4 regions of the Streptomyces sp. NPDC093109 genome follow, and region 2 is predicted to be linked to each of the others. Evidence: riboswitches for the same ligand, from Rfam matches in the RefSeq annotation. Region 2 holds a riboswitch; each other region holds the start of a gene.
What was found. Region 2 has a riboswitch for cobalamin ahead of AB0389_RS22230 (ribonucleoside-diphosphate reductase subunit alpha). Riboswitches for the same ligand answer to the same signal wherever they lie in the genome.
Positions count from the first base shown of each region.

Region 1: it holds a riboswitch for cobalamin, as region 2 does, so the genes downstream of both, metE (5-methyltetrahydropteroyltriglutamate--homocysteine S-methyltransferase) here and AB0389_RS22230 (ribonucleoside-diphosphate reductase subunit alpha) in region 2, are expected to answer to the same signal.
Region 3: it holds a riboswitch for cobalamin, as region 2 does, so the genes downstream of both, AB0389_RS20410 (ABC transporter substrate-binding protein) here and AB0389_RS22230 (ribonucleoside-diphosphate reductase subunit alpha) in region 2, are expected to answer to the same signal.
Region 4: it holds a riboswitch for cobalamin, as region 2 does, so the genes downstream of both, AB0389_RS02565 (CbtB-domain containing protein) here and AB0389_RS22230 (ribonucleoside-diphosphate reductase subunit alpha) in region 2, are expected to answer to the same signal.

Region 1 is NZ_JBFBEZ010000004.1:53,583-57,999, reverse strand. Features, by position in the region: gene metE (5-methyltetrahydropteroyltriglutamate--homocysteine S-methyltransferase) at 1-1,824, opposite strand, end outside; cobalamin riboswitch at 1,987-2,211, opposite strand; gene AB0389_RS06200 (MFS transporter) at 2,725-4,257, shown strand; gene AB0389_RS06195 (aminotransferase class I/II-fold pyridoxal phosphate-dependent enzyme) at 4,335-4,417, opposite strand, start outside.
Region 2 is NZ_JBFBEZ010000023.1:37,068-41,484, forward strand. Features, by position in the region: gene AB0389_RS22230 (ribonucleoside-diphosphate reductase subunit alpha) at 1-2,286, opposite strand, end outside; cobalamin riboswitch at 2,440-2,610, opposite strand; gene AB0389_RS22235 (Uma2 family endonuclease) at 2,679-3,263, shown strand; gene AB0389_RS22240 (YbdD/YjiX family protein) at 3,333-3,536, opposite strand; gene AB0389_RS22245 (carbon starvation CstA family protein) at 3,536-4,417, opposite strand, start outside.
Region 3 is NZ_JBFBEZ010000020.1:46,313-50,729, reverse strand. Features, by position in the region: gene AB0389_RS20415 (iron chelate uptake ABC transporter family permease subunit) at 1-581, opposite strand, end outside; gene AB0389_RS20410 (ABC transporter substrate-binding protein) at 662-1,732, opposite strand; cobalamin riboswitch at 1,822-2,003, opposite strand; gene AB0389_RS20405 (DEAD/DEAH box helicase) at 2,040-4,199, opposite strand; gene brxD (BREX system ATP-binding protein BrxD) at 4,196-4,417, opposite strand, start outside.
Region 4 is NZ_JBFBEZ010000002.1:35,870-40,286, forward strand. Features, by position in the region: gene AB0389_RS02550 (GNAT family N-acetyltransferase) at 1-463, opposite strand, end outside; gene AB0389_RS02555 (GlsB/YeaQ/YmgE family stress response membrane protein) at 676-939, shown strand; gene AB0389_RS02560 (histidine phosphatase family protein) at 999-1,634, opposite strand; cobalamin riboswitch at 1,670-1,792, shown strand; gene AB0389_RS02565 (CbtB-domain containing protein) at 1,868-2,098, shown strand; gene AB0389_RS02570 (CbtA family protein) at 2,120-2,998, shown strand; gene cbiE (precorrin-6y C5,15-methyltransferase (decarboxylating) subunit CbiE) at 3,193-4,417, shown strand, end outside.

The sequences.
Region 1 (4,417 bases), on a different contig from region 2:
AGTGCCGTCCGCCTCAAGGTCGTTGACCTCGTCGCGCAGGGCGAGGGCGACCTGGCGCGCGGTGTCGCCGAGCGGCTGGTCGTCGCGGACGAAGGACCAGGCGAGCATGGTGACGGGCCCGGTGAGCATGCCCTTGACCGGGCGTCCGGTGAGCGACTGCGCGTAGGACGTCCAGCGCACCGTCATCGGCTCGGGGCGCGAGATGTCGCCGACGAGCACCGGCGGCCGGACATAGCGGGTGCCGTACGACTGGACCCAGCCGCCGCGGGTGGCGACGTAGCCGGTGAGCCGCTCGGCGAAGTACTGGACCATGTCGTTGCGTTCGGGCTCGCCGTGCACCAGGACATCGAGGCCGGCCTTCTCCTGGAAGGAGACGACCTCGGCGATCTCGGCCCTGATGCGCTCCTCGTACCCGGCGGTGCCGATCCGTCCCGCGCGCAGGTCGGCGCGGGCCGTCCGCAAGTCGTCGGTCTGCGGGAACGAGCCGATGGTGGTCGTCGGCAGCAGCGGCAGCCCGAGGCGGGCGCGCTGGGTGCCGGCGCGCTCGGCGTACGGCCGCGAGCGGCGGCCGTCGGCGTCGGTGACGGCGGCGGCCCTGGCCCGTACGGCCGGGTCGTGGGTGATCGCCGAGGCCGTACGGGAGGCGAGGGCGGCCCGGTTGGCGGCGATCTCCCCGGCGATGGCACCGGTGCCCTCGGCCAGCCCCTTGGCCAGGGTGACGATCTCGGCGGTCTTCTGCCGGGCGAAGGCGAGCCAGCGCAGGATCTCCGGATCGATGTCCCGTTCTGCGGCGGTGTCGAGCGGAACGTGCAGGAGGGAGCAGGACGCGGCCACATCGACCCGGTCGGCGAGGCCGAGGAGGGTGGTGAGGGTGGCCAGCGACTTCTCGAAGTCGTTGATCCAGATGTTGCGGCCGTTGACGACGCCCGCGACGAGCCGCTTTCCTGGCAGTCCGCCGACGGCGGCGAGATCGGCCGGATTGGCCGCCGCCGCGCCGGTGAAGTCGAGTGCCAGGCCCTCGACCGGTGCCTTGGCCAGCACGGGAAGCGCCTCGCCCAGCCGGTCGAAGTAGGAGGCGACGAGCAGCTTCGGCCGGTCGGTCCGGCCGCCGAGGTCGCGGTACGTACGGGCGACGGCGGCCAGTTCGGCGGGCGTCCGGTCCTCGATCAGCGCGGGCTCGTCGAGCTGCACCCACTCGGCGCCGGCGGCGCGCAGATCGGCGAGGACCTCGGCGTAGACGGGCAGCAGCCGGTCCAGCAGGGTCAGCGGTTCGAAACCGGCCGCCACCCCGGGCGCGGGCTTGGCCAGCAGGAGATACGTGACGGGGCCGACGAGGACCGGCCGGGCGGTGTGCCCGAGCGCCAGAGCCTCCGTCAGCTCGGCGACCTGCCGGGCGGAGTCGGCGGTGAAGACGGTGTCGGGGCCCAGCTCGGGGACGAGGTAGTGGTAGTTCGTGTCGAACCACTTGGTCATCTCCAGCGGCGCCACGTCCTGGGTGCCGCGGGCCATCGCGAAGTAGCCGTCGAGCGCGTCGGCCTCGACGGCCGCGCGGTGCCGTGCGGGGACGGCACCGACCATGACACTGGTGTCCAGGACGTGGTCGTAGTACGAGAAGTCACCGGTCGGCACCTCGTCGACGCCGGCGTCAGCCAGCTGCCGCCAGTTGGCCCGGCGCAGCCCGACGGCCGTCTCCCGGAGGGCTTCCGCGGTGACGCGGCCCTTCCAGTACCCCTCGACGGCCTTCTTCAGTTCCCGGTGCTGTCCCTGGCGGGGGTAGCCGTACACGGTCGCCCGTGCTGCCGCGGCTGCGGACTTCGCTGTCACGGAAATCTCCTTCGCGAGATGACTCCTGAACATCCCGGCGACGGGACGCGAGCGCGAAGGGGTGACGGACCGCACGGACCAGTACCGCGCCCCGGGCGCGCTCGTCCGTCCGATATGTACGCCGACCCGCCCACGAGGTCACCGGGATATCCGTACGCGAATGGTCGCGTACGGGCAACGGGCAGGTCTTCGGACTCGCGGGCAGCTCTGCCGAGGCAGATTCCAGATTCCTACTGGCCGTCGCTTCCCGGATCCTGGCCGGATCCAGTGCGTATGACGGCGGTCGTTCCCACTCACCGCTGCGGGGCAGTCCCGGATTCCCACCGGGTTCCCTCTTACGACGCGTCTGCCTGGCGGGCAGGGCGAACCAGCTGCATCCGACAGGGTAGAGCGTGGGCGGGGCCGCGGCCGACACCGCCCACGTTCCGGAACGTGACCTGGGACACGGGAGCCGCGGTGGACGCCCTTGCGGCGCCTGTGGACCGGGTGTAGGCGCCTATTCGAACGCGGCGTGCGTCGGCAGACAATTTTCGGAATTCTCCGCGCCGGTGTGTGTCCACACTTTCCGGGAAAGCGCAAATGGGTTCCATGCATTCTCCGCCTGCTGTGTGCCCACACCCGGGGGCGTGCCGTCAAGCGCGAGAACCATCACATGGCGAACGTCTCCGGAACGGCCGTACGGGCAGGCCACAGGGTGTTAGTGTGCGTATTCGTCCCGAGCGCAAGTTGTATGCCGTATCGGCGTCCTTCCCTCGGATTGCATCAGCGAGTACCCCACTCCACCGGAAATTCCGGGGGTGGTTCAGTCTTTGCTTTTTCCCGGATCAGGAATTGACTCAGCGGCGAGTCCGTTTCCTGTTCCGGGGATTAATCCGTCCCCGTTCCTTGGAGCCTCTTTCCATGTCTGCGCACTCCACAACGCCCGTCGCCACCGCAGGGCCGGATGCCTCCGGAGCCTCACCCGGGGGCGGGCGACATCTCGGGCTGGCCCTGTTCGTGATCGCCGCCGCCCAGCTGATGGTGGTTCTCGACGCCACGATCACCAATATCGCCCTGCCCGCCATCCAGACCGATCTCGGCGTGTCCGACGCGAATCTGGCCTGGATCGTCAACTCGTACGCGCTGGCGTTCGGCGGGCTGCTGCTGCTCGGCGGGCGGGCCGGTGACCTGTACGGACGGCGGCGCGTGTTCCGGGTGGGGATCGCCGTCTTCACCCTGGCCTCGCTGCTCGGCGGACTGGCGCCGAACGAGGGGCTGTTGCTCGCCGCCCGTGTTCTGCAAGGAGCCGGCGCCGCGCTCGCCGCGCCCAGCGCCCTGGCGCTGATCACCACGACGTTCCCGGTCGGCAAGGAGCGCAACACGGCGATGGGCGTCTACGCGGCCATGGGCGGCGTGGGCGCCACGGTCGGGCTGCTGCTCGGCGGTGTGCTCACCGACGTACTCGACTGGCGCTGGGTCTTCTTCGTCAACATCCCGATCGGCCTGGCCGTCCTCGCCGGTACCCGCTACCTCGTCGAGGCCGAACGCGACACCGGCCGTCTCGACGTCCCCGGCGCGATCACCGGCACCGGCGGTCTGATCTCCCTGGTGTACGGCATCACCCGCGGCGGCGAGCACGGCTGGACCAACGGCCTGACTCTCGCATCCTTCGCCGCCGCGGTCGTGCTGCTGGCCGTGTTCCTCTTCCTCCAGGCCCGCACCGCGCACCCGATGATGCCGCTGCGGCTCTTCAAGGACCGGAACCGGTGGGGGAGTTACGGGACGATGCTGTTCATCGGCTCGGGCATGTTCGCCACCTTCTACTTCCTGACGCTCTACATGCAGCTGATCCTCGGCTACAGCCCGGTCAGGACCGGCTTCGCGTATCTGCCCTTCAGCTTCGGCATGGCCGCCGCGGCGGGCATCAGCTCCAAGCTCGTCGCGCGGTACGCCCCCCGGCTGATCGCCGGGCCCGGCCTGGTGGTGGCGGCCGTGGGCATGCTCTGGTTCGCCACGCTGGAGCCGGGTTCGTCGTACGCGGCGCATCTGATGCCGGCCATGTTCGTCACCGGTCTCGGCCTCGGCATGAGCTTTGTCCCGATGACGCTCGGCGCGGTCAGCGGGGTCGCGCACCAGGACACCGGGAGCGCCTCCGCGCTGCTCAACACCGCGCAGCAGATCGGTGGCGCCCTCGGTCTCGCCGTCCTGTCGACGCTCTCCACCTCGGCGGCGAACGACAAGCTGCCCGAGGCGGCCTCCTCCCTCTACCGGGGTCTGGCCACCGAGGACTTCGCCCTTGTCGCACGGGCGGGCGAGGCGCTGACCCACGGCTACACCGTGGCCTTCGCCGCCGCGGCCTGCATGTTCCTGGCCGGCCTGGCCGTCACGGCCTTCGCCGTCAACGCCGGCCGGCAGGAGTCCACCGAGGGGGCGGCGCCGGTGCACATGGGCTGACGGGACGGAGCGTCGTACGACGCCGGTGCGCGCCGGGGGCAGGCGCGCACCGGCGTCGTACGCCGTCGCCGCGGCCCCTACTTCGCTTCGGCGGCGGCCCGCCGCTCGTACCCCACCAGCCGGACGCAGACCGTGAGCCCCTCGATGGCCTGCTCCAGCT
Region 2 (4,417 bases):
TGCGATGCGCGTCGCCGGGCGCGACCGCAGGTAGTACGTCGTCTTCAGGCCCTTCTTCCAGGCGTACGCGTACATCGAGCTGAGCTTCCCGATGGTCGGAGTCTCCAGGAACAGGTTCAGCGACTGGCTCTGGTCCAGGAACGGCGTACGCGCCGCAGCCATGTCGATCAGGCCGCGCTGCGGGATCTCCCACGCCGTACGGAACAGCTCCCGCACCTCCGCCGGGACCCAGGTGAAGCCCGCCACCGAGCCGCTGGACTCGCGCAGCGCCTCGCGGGTCTGCGCGTCCCAGACGCCGAGCCGCTTCAGCTCGTCCACCAGGTACGAGTTGACCTGGAGGAACTCGCCCGACAGCGTCTCGCGCTTGAAGAGGTTGGAGACCTGCGGCTCGATGCACTCGTACACGCCCGCGATCGAGGCGATCGTCGCCGTCGGGGCGATGGCGAGCAGCAGCGAGTTGCGCATGCCGGTCTTCGCGACGCGGGCGCGCAGCGCGTCCCAGCGCTCCGGCCAGGTCAGCTCCACGTCGTAGTGGTCGGGGTGCAGCACCCCGCGCGCGGTGCGCGTCTTCTCCCAGGCGGGGAGCGGGCCGTTGCGCTCGGCGAGGTCGCAGGACGCCTCGTACGCGGCGAGCATGATGCGCTCGGCGATCTTTGTGGAGAGCGCGGCGGCCTCGGGGGAGTCGAAGGGCAGGCGTTTCTTGAAGAAGACGTCCTGGAGGCCCATCGCGCCCAGGCCGACCGGGCGCCACTTGGCGTTGGAGCGGCCGGCCTGCTCGGTCGGGTAGAAGTTGATGTCCACGACGCGGTCGAGGAAGGTCACGGCCGTACGGACGGTCTCGTCCAGGCGCTCCCAGTCGATCTCGCCGTCGGCTTCTCTTACGAACGCGCCCAGGTTGATCGAGCCGAGGTTGCAGACGGCCGTCTCGCCGTCGTCCGTGACCTCCAGGATCTCCGTGCAGAGGTTCGAGGAGTGGACGGTGTGGCCGGGCTCGGCGGTCTGGTTGGCCGTACGGTTCGACGCGTCCTTGAAGGTCATCCAGCCGTTGCCGGTCTGCGCGAGGGTGCGCATCATCCGGCCGTACAGCTCGCGCGCGGGGAGGGATTTACGGGCCAGGCCGGCCGCTTCCGCCTCGCGGTACGCGGCGTCGAACTCGTCGCCCCACAGGTCGACCAGCTCCGGCACGTCGGACGGCGAGAACAGCGACCAGGTGCCGTCCGTGTCGACCCGGCGCATGAACTCGTCGGGGATCCAGTGCGCGAGGTTTAGATTGTGCGTACGACGCGCCTCCTCGCCCGTGTTGTCGCGCAGTTCGAGGAACTCCTCCAGGTCCGCGTGCCAGGTCTCCAGGTAGACACAGGCCGCGCCCTTGCGCCGGCCGCCCTGGTTGACGGCCGCGACGGACGAGTCGAGCGTGCGGAGGAAGGGGACGATGCCGTTGGAGTGGCCGTTCGTCCCGCGGATCAGCGAACCGCGCGAACGGATGCGGGAGTACGACAGGCCGATCCCGCCCGCGTGCTTCGAGAGCCGCGCCACCTGGTGGTAGCGGTCGTAGATGGAGTCCAGCTCGTCCAGCGGGGAGTCCAGCAGATAGCAGGAGGACATCTGCGGGTGCCGGGTGCCGGAGTTGAAGAGCGTGGGGGAGGAGGGGAGGTACTCCAGCCGGCTCATCAGCGTGTAGAGCCGGCCGACCTCGGTCACGGCCCGGTCGCTGTCGTCCTCGGCGAGGCCGGCGGCGACGCGCGCCATGAAGTGCTGGGGGGTCTCGATGACCTGGCGGGTGATCGGGTGCCGGAGGAGGTAGCGGCTGTAGAGCGTCCGGAGCCCGAAGTAGCCGAAGCGGTCGTCGGCGGCGGGGTCGATCATCGCGTCGAGCCGGTCCGCGTGGAGCGCCACGAAGGAGGCCGTACGGTCCGCGATGAGGCCCTCGCGGTGGCCGACGGCGACGGAGGCGGAGAACGACACGGCGCCCTGGGTGGCCGCCTCGTCCGCGATGGCGCGCGTCAGCAGTCCGGCCGCGAGCCGGGAGTACGCCGGGTCCTCGGAGATCAGCCCGGCCGCCGCCTCGGTGGCGAGCCCGCGCAGCTCGGCCGCGTCCGAGCGGGCGTTCCGGCCGCGCAGCGCGGCGGCGGCGACCCTGCCCGGATCGGTGTCGGGCAGATCGGCGGTCAGCTCGGTCAGGGTCCGCAGCAGCGCGGTGCCGGGACCGTCGGACGGCTCGGCGACCACTGCGGAAAGGTCCGCTGCGGAAAGGACTGAGGCCGGATCCGCTGGCGCGATGCTCACGGGGTGCTCTCCCTCGCTCGGCTCCGGGCCTGTACGGCGGGAGGGGAACGGGGGATCGCGGGCGCGGCGGTACGGCCCGGAGGCGGGCAGCACAGCGCGGCGCGTCCACCGGCCCAACCGCGAGGCCCGGACGTCTGGGCGTCCGGTTCGGGTCGAGCCGGACGCACCGTCGGCAGGTACCCGGACTCATGAGGGTGCGGCAAAGCGCACCATCACACACCGTTGCGGGACAGTTCCGGATTCGCACCGGATTCCCCTGCGTCGACAGCGAGGTTGAGCATACATCTGGGGGGCGGCTGCGATGCCACCCCCCAGATGTTGTGTCGCACGTCATTCTGGCGGCCTGTGTCAGACCTCATCGCTATCGTCGTACGCACTAGGAGGTGTCCCCTGTGACGGTCATCGATTACGAGTCCCCGATCCTTCCCGATGAGTTCGACGAAGCCACTCGTGTACTGGCCCGGACCACCCCGAGTATTCGGCTGGAACTCATCGACGGGAGGATCAGGAACAGGGTCCTGCCAGATGGGGACCACGGGCGCATCATGCAGTGGCTGACGCGCGTCTGTGTGCGGTCATGTCCCGAGCTGTGGCTCTATCCCCGGCAGGGACTCCAGGTACAGGCGTACCGGAAGGGCCGTGCCCGACCGGATGGCTCGGTGGCGCCCAGCGGCGCCTTTGTCGGTCAGGGCGAGTGGGCCGATCCGGCGCCCGTGCTGATGGCGGTGGAAGTCACCTCGTACGACTCGGACACCGACAGCCGTGACCGGGTCGAGAAGCCCCGGGCCTACGCCGAGACCGAGATCCCGCTCTATCTGCTGGTCGACCGCGAGCGCTGCGAGGTGACGGTCTACAGCGAGCCGGACGGCGGGCGCTACGAGAATGCCCACACGGTGCCGTTCGGCAAGGAGATCACGCTCCCTGACCCGGTGGGTGTCACGCTGGAGACGGAGCAGCTCAAGAACTGGGTGCGCTGACGCCGGGGGCCGGGGTGGCCCGGCTCCCGTAGTGGGTGCCGGGCCGCCCCGGCCGGGGCGTGATCCCGCTCAGCAGCAGCGGAAGCCCTCGCGGGGGTCTGCCTCGCGGGCGTCTGTGCGGGTGCGTTCGAAGGTTCGGCGGTCCATGATCTGGGCCGTGGGGGCGTGGGTTCGGGTGTGGGTGACGTAGTGGTCGTACGCGGATTCGCCGGTCAGCTCGCGTACGTACCAGCGGATCCGGGATGCTAGGTGGCGCAGCCGGGGGGTTGCCATCACGGGGTGCCGTTTCCGGTGCCTGCCGCCACCTTGGAGGCCTCAGCCGCTTCCGCTTCCGCTTCCGCCGCTGCCAGTTCCGCCTTCTCCTCCTGCGTGGGGATCAGGCCTGCCGGGGCCACGATCCGGGACTTGACGTACGGGGTTTCGGAGAGTTTCACGCTCTCCGGGTGACGGATCGCCTTGACGCAGACCCGCCCCGCGTCCGCCAGGACCACCAGGATGAGCAGCGCGAAGATCGCCGTGAGGACGCCGTCGACGAGGGAGTTGGTGACGACGGTGTGCATGTCGTCCATCGACTTGGCGGGTGGCAGGATCTCGCCCCGGTCGATGCCCGCCTGGTAGACGTCCCGCTGGGTGAAGAAGCCCACCTTGGGATTGTCGGAGAAGATCTTCTGCCAGCTCGCCGTGAGGGTGACGGCGGCGTCCCAGGCCAGCGGTACGGCGGTCACCCAGGCCCATTTCAGCCGGCCGGACTTGATGAGCAGCGTCGTGCAGACGGCCAGCGCCACCGCCGCCAGCAGCTGGTTGGCGATGCCGAAGAGCGGGAACAGCTGGTTGATGCCGCCCAGCGGGTCGTGCACGCCGACCCAGAGGAAGTAGCCCCAGCCGCCGACCACGACCGCGCTGGCGAACCAGACGCCCGGCTTCCAGCTGACCTGGCGCATCGGCTTGTACACGTTGCCGAGCATGTCCTGGAGCATGAAGCGGCCGACGCGGGTGCCCGCGTCCACCGTCGTGAGGATGAAGAGCGCCTCGAACATGATCGCGAAGTGGTACCAGAACGCCTTCATTCCGGCGCCGCCGATCACGGACGAGAAGATCTCCGACATGCCGAGCGCGAAGGTCGGCGCGCCGCCCGTCCGGGACAGCAGGCTGGC
Region 3 (4,417 bases), on a different contig from region 2:
ACCCAGACGTCCGTCCAGCCGGCGCCGCTGAGCGAGCCGAGCAGCCAGAAGAGCACCCCGCGGGTGGTCTCGGCGTCGGCCGACGTCATGACGACGAAGGAGGTGAGCGCGGAGAAGAGCTGCATCGCAGCGACCCCGGAGAGCACCACCCGGTCCGTCGTCCCGCCGAGCGTATGACTCAGCACCAGCACCATCGCGAACGACAGCAGCGCCCCGAGGAACGCCCCGGCGGAGAGCGAGACCACGCCCCCGCCGACCCCGAGGACGACGACCACCACGGCGCCGGTCGACGCCCCGGACGAGACCCCGAGCACAAAGGGGTCGGCGAGCGGATTGCGCAGCAGCGACTGCATGACCGCCCCGCACACCGCGAGCCCGGCCCCGCACACGGCGGCGAGGAGGGTGCGCGGCAGCCGCAGATTCCATACGATGCCGTCCCGGATCGGGGTGACGTGCGATTCGCCGACACCGAGATGGGCGGCGACGACCGACCAGACGTCACCCACGCGGATGTCCGCGGGGCCGATGGTGAGGGCGAGCGCGACGGAGAGCAGCAGCAGCCCGAAGCCGCCGAGCGCCATGAGGCCCAGCCGCGCACGCGTCACGCGTGCGGCAGCCACTCGTTCGGCAGTCATTCGTACGCCGGTCCCTCGTACGCCGGTCACTTGGCGGGCGCGTACGCGCGCAGCGCGGCGGCGACCTTCTCGACCCCTTCGACGGTGCGGATGGTCGGATTCATCGCCTGGCCGCTGAGCAGCACGTACCGCTTGTGCTTGACCGCGTCCATCTTCTTCGTGACGGGGTTGGACTCCAGGAACTCGATCTTCTTCGCGGCGGTCTCGGCGGTCTGCGACTTGCGCGTGAGGTCACCGATGACGAGGAAGTCGGGGTTGCGGTCGGCGACGGTCTCCCAGTTGATCTGGGGCCATTCGTCCTGGGTGTCGTCGAAGATGTTCTTCGCGCCGACCGCGTTGGTGATGATCCCGGGGGCGCCGCAGCAGCCGGCCATGTAGGGGGAGTCGGAGTTCGCGAACCAGTAGAGGACGGTGGTCTTCTTGGCCTTGACGGGATCGATCCCCTCCACGGCGGCGGCCATCCGCGCCTTCAGCGAGGCGACGACCTCCGCACCGCGCTTCTCCTCACCGAAGACCTTGGCCAGGTCCTCCACCTCTTGGTAGATGACGTCCATGGTCAGCGGGGTGGACCGGGCGCCGTCCGTACCCACGACCTTGTCGTTCTTGGTGCAGTCGGCCGGCGAGACGTACGTCGGCACACCGAGCTTCTCGAACTGCGCCCGCGTGGCGACGCCGCCCTTGCCCAGGGTCGAGATGAAGGACGACGCGACGAAGTCGGGCTCGGCGTCGAGCACCTTCTCGAAGGAGGGGTTGTTGTCGGCCAGCCGCGGCACCTCGGCATTGGCCTTGACCAGCGCCTTGGGCAGCGGATCGGTCCAGGTCGCGGTCCCGGCCATCCGGTCGGCGAGCCCGAGCGTGAGCATGATCTCGGTGGTGCCCTGGTTGAGCGACACGGCCCGCCGGGGCTCGGCCTTGACGGTGACGGTCTGCCCGCAGTTCTTGAGGCTGAGGGGATACCCGCCCCCCGAGACGGCCTGACCGCCACCGGCCTTGCCCGACACCTCTGACTTCTCCCCGTCACCCCCACAGGCGGTGAGCGTCAACGCCCCCGCGACGAGCAGAGCGACAGGCACAACGGACTTACGCACAAGAGACATACGGAAGGGGCGCGCGTTCAGCACGGAAGATCCTCTGCGTTCGAGGGCCCATGCGCGGAGCCCGTTCGTACGGTGCTCCCCCGTCCCCGAACAGGAACGGAGGGGCCAGCAGGTCTTCGGACTCAGGATCACTCGAACGAGGCGCCTTCCCGGACGGCAGTCCAGTGGCCGATGCCCCGCCCGTCCCCCTCACCGCTGCGCGTCAGCTCCGGATTCACACCGGATTCCCTGACCCACGTACATGGGTTCGACTGGCTCCCGCAAGCTACCACAGGGCCGAAAACAGCCCTTCCAACAGCCCTTCCAGTCACCCGCGGACCACCGCGTACTGGAACGGCTCCCGGAGAGCGGCAGCAGCACCGTCGAGGTCGGCCAGCCTGGCGGCCATGGTCGCCTCGGCCAATCGCTGTGGCAGTGCCGCGCCGAACTTCAGCCCGGCCACAGCGCGCGGGTCCACGGAGGGCAGGGACAACCGCTGGACGCCCTCGGCGACGGCGTTCTTCCACTCCCCCGGCGTGATGTCCTCGCGCAACCGGACATACGCGTCGGCGGGACGCTGCACGGGGTCGGAGACCGAACCGAGTGTGGCGGCGAGCGTGGCGTTGGCCCGGTGCCCGGCCCAGGTCCACCAGCGCACGCTCGTACCCTGCCCGCCCCGCACGATCACCGTGCCGTGCGCGTGCACCAGCTCGGCGCCGTCGTCACGCGCCCGCGCCAGCGCGCCCTCGGCCCGCCGGGTAAGGCCGACCGGAGGCGTCGCGCCGAGCAGGACCTCGCGCGCCGCCCGCGTCAGCTCGTACGAAGCGGTACGGGCGAAGCCCACCGCACCCCAGCGGGCCCGGCCGCCACCCTCCACCGGCTCGACGAAGCAGCGCCGCCGCGACCAGTCGATGTAGGTGACCTGCCAGCTGCGTCCCGCGAGCAACAGCCTTCTCGGACCGACGACTTCGTCCGTGAGCAGGGCGGGATCCGTCGTGCCGATCTCCGTACGGCCCGACAGGACCGTGAACTCGGGGGCGGCGGTGAACACCGCCGTGAGGTCCATGAAGTGCCGGAAGCCGAAGCGCCGTTCGGCCTCGGGGCCGATGAACATCATCCCGCCGTCCCGGTCCACATAGCCCTCGTCGAGGAGATGACGCACGATCGGCTCGGCGGCGGGTCCGAAGGGGCCTAGGCCGCCCCACCAGTCCTGCCACAGCCGGTCGCCGACGCGGTGTTCCTGGAGGCAGAGCGCGAGAACCTGCTGGGCCACGATATGGCGGGGTTCGGGCGGTGCGACGACCGGTTCCACCCAGCCCCGGGACCAGAGCAGGAGAAGGGCCGCCGCGGAGAGCAGACCGGGCTCGTCGAGGGCCAGGAACAGACAGTTGCGCGGCGAACCGCTCCGCCGGCCCGTGCGGCCGAGACGCTGCAGGAACGAGGCCACGGTCGCGGGCGCGTCGATCTGGATGACCCGGTCCAGGTCGCCCACGTCGATGCCGAGTTCCAGTGTGCTGGTGGAGACGATGACGCAGTCCCTCGCCTCAGCGAACGCTTCCTCCGCCCGCCTCCGCTCGTCCACGGACAGCGACGCGTGCGACAGGAAGGTGGTGACCCCCTTCGCCCGCAGCGCCTCACCGAGCTTCTCGACCTGCCGGCGGGACTCGCAGAACACCAGGCGCTTCTCGCCCCGGTGCAGGGCGGCGATCACCGTCGCCGCGTTGGCGAGCGACCCCACGTAGTCGAGCTGGACGTCCCCGGGCGGCGGCAACTCCGGCGCGGCTTCGCGCAGATGGGGCGCAACCACCCGCGCCTCTCGCTTCCCCGCGCCCGCCCCCTGCAGCCAGCTCAGCAGCTCCGCCGGGTTGCCGACCGTCGCGGAGAGCCCGACGCGCTGCACCGGCCGGCCGACCACCCGCTCCAGCCGCTCCAGTACGGCCAGCAGATGCCAGCCCCGGTCGTCCCCGGCGAAGGCGTGCACCTCGTCGACGACGATCGCCCGCAGCCCCGAGAAGAAAGCGCGATGGTCGACATTGGCGCTGACCAGCATCGCCTCCAGCGACTCCGGAGTGGTGAGCAGTACATCCGGGCGCTCGCGCAGGACGCGCTTGCGGCGGGACTGCGGAACGTCCCCGTGCCAGAGCGCGGCCGACCGCCCCAGCCAGGAGGTGTACGTCTCCAGCCTCGGCAGCAGGTTGTTGAGCAGCGCCTTCAGCGGACACACGTAGAGCACCGACGTTCCGGTCCACCGCTCCGCGTCCATCCGTGACAGCAGCGGAAAGGACGCCGCCTCGGTCTTCCCGCCGGCAGTGGGGGCGAGCAGCAGGGCGTCCGAGCCGTCCATGAGGGGCGCGACGGCCTCCTCCTGGAGCGGCCGGAGTCCGGGCCAGCCAAGGGTGTTGACGATGTGATGGACCAGCCCGGGATGCAGCCGGTCCAGCGGATCGAGACCCCCAGGCCCCTCAGGTGTACCGGGCTGTGCCGTCACGGAAGCTCCAGCTCGACGTCGTCGGCGTTCGCCGGCTCCGCCGCGGCGTTCCGTTCCACCTCGCTCAACTCCGCCGTGTGCACGGTGAGGGCGTAGTGCTGACGCGGGTCGAAGTCCTCGAACTGGTCGATACGGTCCAGCACATCGCTGACGAGTTTCTTGAGGAAGAGCCGGGGCGCGACACCGGCCTTTCCGCCGAGTGCTCCGCCGACCGCGCC
Region 4 (4,417 bases), on a different contig from region 2:
CCAGCTCGCATTCGTCCCGCAGGGAGAACCCGGCTCTGCGGCACAGCCGGTTCGACGGCGGGTTGCCGACGGACGGGAAGGCGTGCAGATAGCGGTGTCTGCCCTCGGCGCGCGCCTGGTCCACCACCCCGGCCACCGCCGTGACCGCGATGCCCCGGCCCTGGTGGGCGGCGAGCACCGCCCAGCCCGTCTCGTACACCTTCCGGCCCTGCCAAGTCTGCTCCCAGAAGCCGACCGTGCCGACGGCTTCGCCGTCCGGGGCGAGGGATATGCGGAACATCCGGCCCCGGCCCCTGCGGTCGGCGCTCAGTGCGACATAGCGCTTGTGCCGTTTGAGCAGCTGTTCCTCGGTCTCCGGGCCGCCGAGATGGTGCATCAGCTCCGGTGCGTTGGCCGCGCGGAGCAGGTCGAGGTCGCGCTCCGACCAGGGGGTGAGCCGTACTCGCGGCGTCGTGGACTCCATGTCCGGCACTGTAGGACGGAGGTCTGACAGGGCGGGAACCGCGCTGGGTCCGCTCCGGAACGGCTTCTCCTACCGCGGCAGCCGGGACGTAAACCGAACTGGCGAACACTCGCAATCATTGGTTGGACGGGACTGGACGGGTGCACGGCGGGCAGACGTCTTGCAGGGACCACTATCCGTAGCGGTTGTGCGACAAGGAGGGGACGGAAGACATGGAGATTTCCGGCATCATCACGGCCATCGTGATCGGCATCGTCATTGGTGTGCTGGGTCGGCTCGTCGTGCCCGGGCGCCAGCGCATCGGTGTGCTGCTGACCGTTCTGGTGGGCATCGTCGCGGCTCTGATCGGCACGGCCCTCGCGGCTGGGCTCGGTGTCGCGAATACCAAGGGGATCGACTGGATCGAGCTGATAATCCAGATCGGTCTGGCAGCGGTGGGTGTCGCCGCGCTGGACCGGGTGAAGGGCCGGGGCTGACCGGCTGACCCGCCGGGGCAGCCGGGGTTGACCGGCCGGGGCCGGCTGTCCTGCCGGGCTCATTCGTGGAGCGGGCGGCCGACGCGTAGATTCCAGCGGCCGTTGCGCCCGCTGAGTTCGGTGACGGACAGGGGACGTACGTCAAGCCTCCAGAACGTCTGCGGAGGTGCGCCGAGGGCGTGGACGGTGGCGGCGCGGATGAAGTCGGGTTCGGCGACGACGACGAGGCGCCCGCCGGTTCCGGTCGCGTCGTCGCCGTGGGCCGCGCCGGCCGTGTCCAGCCAGTGGGCGACGCGGGTGTGGAAGTCGCGCAGGGACTCTCCGCCGTGCGGTGCGGCGTCGGGGTCGGACAGCCAGGCGGCCACCGACTCCGGTTCGGCGGCGGCCACTTCGTCCAGGGTCCTGCCCTGCCAGCGGCCCATGGCGCACGGCGCGAGGGCGTCCAGCGGGGCGGTGGTCAGGCCGAGGGCCTGAGCGGTCCGGTGGCAGCGGCGTGTGGGGGCGGCGTAGTGGGCCGTGGCGCGGGGGAAGGTCTCCCGTACGGCTTCGGTCTGGCGCAGACCGGTGGCGTCGAGCCCGTCGTCGTCGCTGTCGTGGTCGCTCTCGCTTTCGCCGAAGCGGGCCTCGCGCAGGGCGGTGCTGATGGCGGGGGCGATGAGGGACACATGCAGTGACAGCTGTGTGGTCATGGTCATACGTGGGGGCCAGTTCCTGGGCGAAGGGCCTCTTGGCCCGCTTGTCGGTTCGCGGTACCTTCACGTCGATATCACGACGGCGAGACGGAAGTCCGGTGAGAGTCCGGCACGGTCGCGCCACTGTATGCCGGGGACCGGCCGCGTACCAGGCGGCGGGTTCCGGGTGAGTCAGACCCGATGGCCGTCGTCAGAGCTCCACTTATGGGACGCGAGTTCCCCAAGGAGGTTGTGTCATGGCGCAGTCCATAGCGCATCCGGTCATTTCTCCCGCCGACGCCGGTACCCCGGTGACCCCGCTCCCGCTGCGCGCGGTGCTCCCGTGGGCCGTGTTCGTGGGCACGCTCATGCTGGTGCTCCTCTACTTCGTCGGCGCCGAGCAGGGCGCGACGTCGGTGTTCTCCGGTGCGGGGGTGCACGAGTGGGTGCACGACGGCCGTCATCTGCTCGGCTTCCCCTGCCACTGACCACTGACGGAGATCACGCACATGCATGCCTCCACCGTCAGAAACCTCCTGGTCCGCGGCATGATCGCGGGCGTGCTGGCCGGACTTGTCGCGTTCGGACTGGCCTATTTCGCGGGCGAGCCCTCCGTACGGGCCTCGATCGCGCAGGAGGAGGCCCACTCCGCGCCGGCGCATGAACACGGCGACGGCGACGGAGAACAGGGTTCATCCGATTCCGATTCCGCTTCAACTTCTGGTTCCGCAGGCCATTCACATGGAGATGAGGAGGAAGAACTGGTCAGCAGGCCGGTGCAGTCGACGTTCGGGCTGGCCACCGGTGTCCTGGTGTACGGGGTGGCCGTGGGCGGCATCGCCGCCCTGGTCTTCGCCGTCGGCCTGGGCAGGCTCGGCAGGTTCGGGCCGCGGGCGACCGCGGCGCTGATCGCCGGGGCGGCCTTCACCACCGTCTGTCTGGTGCCGTTCCTGAAGTATCCGGCGAACCCGCCCGCGGTCGGAGACGCGGACACGATAGGCCGGCGCACCGCGCTGTATTTCCTGATGATCCTGCTGAGCGTGCTGTTGGCGGTCGCCGCGGTCATCGCGGGCCGACGGCTCGCGCCGCGGCTGGGCAACTGGAACGCGTCGCTCGCCGCCGGTGCCGGTTATGTCGTCGCCGTGGCCGTGGCGTGTCTCGTACTGCCCGCGAACACCGACGCCATCCCGGAGACCTTCCCGGCGGCGCTGCTCTGGGAGTTCAGACTGTCGTCGATCGCCGTGCAGGCGGTGCTCTGGACAGCCTTCGGGCTGATATTCGGCGCGCTGGCGGAGCGGATGCTCCGGGCCGGGACGGAGGACAGCGCGGCCGAGGGCGGGGTGGCCGAGGGCGGCGCGGCGCGGACGGCGGCCGAACCGGCGCGCTGACGGGCCCGCGCTGACGGGCCCGCGCTGACGGGCCCGCGCTGATGGGCTCGCGGCGGCGGGCGCCGGTGCCTCGGCGGGGAGCGGTGGCGGGGAGAAGTAGAGTTCGAGGTCGGTTTTCTCCCAGTTCAGAAGCTCCGAGGTGTACGGCAGTGAGCATCCCGCCCCGCGAGGGCCACGGGCCTCATCAGGCCCCTGTGCCTGATGAGGTTCCCGAGGCCGGTGAGGCCGAGGCCCGTGTGACAGTCGTCGGGATCGGCGCCGACGGCTGGAGCGGGCTCACCGACGCCGCGCGGGCGGCGCTGCGCCGTGCCGAGGTGGTCATCGGCGGCCCGCGCCAACTGGCGCTGCTTCCAGGGGCGGAGGCAGGGGCAGGGGCAGGGGCTGAGACGGGGGCGGAAGCCGGGACAGGCGCGGGGGAGTGCGCGGGCGAGCGGGTCGCGTGGCCGACGCCGCTGCGGCCCGCCGTACCCCGGCTGCTGGCCGCGTACGCCGGCCGCCGTCTCGCCGTACTGGCCAGCGGGGATCCGATGTTCTACGGGATCGGGCGGGCCCTCGCCGAGGAGGCGGGGCCCGGTGCGCTGCGGGTGCTGCCGCATCCGTCGTCGGTGTCGTACGCCTGCGCACGGCTCGGCTGGCCGGTGGAGGACACGGAGGTCGTCACGCTCGTCGGCCGCCCCACCGCGACGTTGGCCGCCGCGCTGCACCACGGGCGCCGGGTGCTGGTGCTCAGCGCCGGGGCCGCGACGCCCGCCGAGGTGGCGGCGCTGCTGCGGGAACGGGGTTACGGACCGAGCCGGCTGCGCGTGCTCGAAGCCCTCGGCGCGGAGCGCGAACGGTGCGTCGAGGGACACGCGGCGGACTGGTCCGCGCCGGCCGGCGACCCGCTGAATGTCGTGGCGGTCGACTGCCGCCGCGCGGACGGCGCGCCGCGCCTCGGCGCCGTACCGGGGCTGCCGGATGCCTCGTACGAGCACGACGGCCAGCTCACCAAGCGCCATGTGCGCGCCGCGACGCTCGGCGCGCTGGCGCCCGCGCCGGGGGAGCTGCTCTGGGACGTGGGCGGCGGTTCGGGCTCGATCGGGGTGGAGTGGATGCGTACGCACCGTTCCTGCCGGGCGGTGTCCGTGGAACGCGATCCGGCGCGCGCCGAGCGCATCGGCCGCAACGCGCGTGCGCTGGGCGTGCCCGGCCTGCGGGTGGTGACCGGCGCGGCCCCTGCCGCGCTGGCGGGACTGCCGGTGCCCGACGCGGTGTTCATCGGCGGCGGGCTGACGGTGCCGGGCCTGCTGGCCGCGTGCTGGGCGGCGCTGCCGGTGGGCGGCCGGCTCGTGGCGAACACGGTGACGCTGGAGTCGGAGGCGCTGCTGGCCGAGTGGTACCGGCGCCGGGGCGGGGAGCTGGTACGGCTGGCGGTGGCGC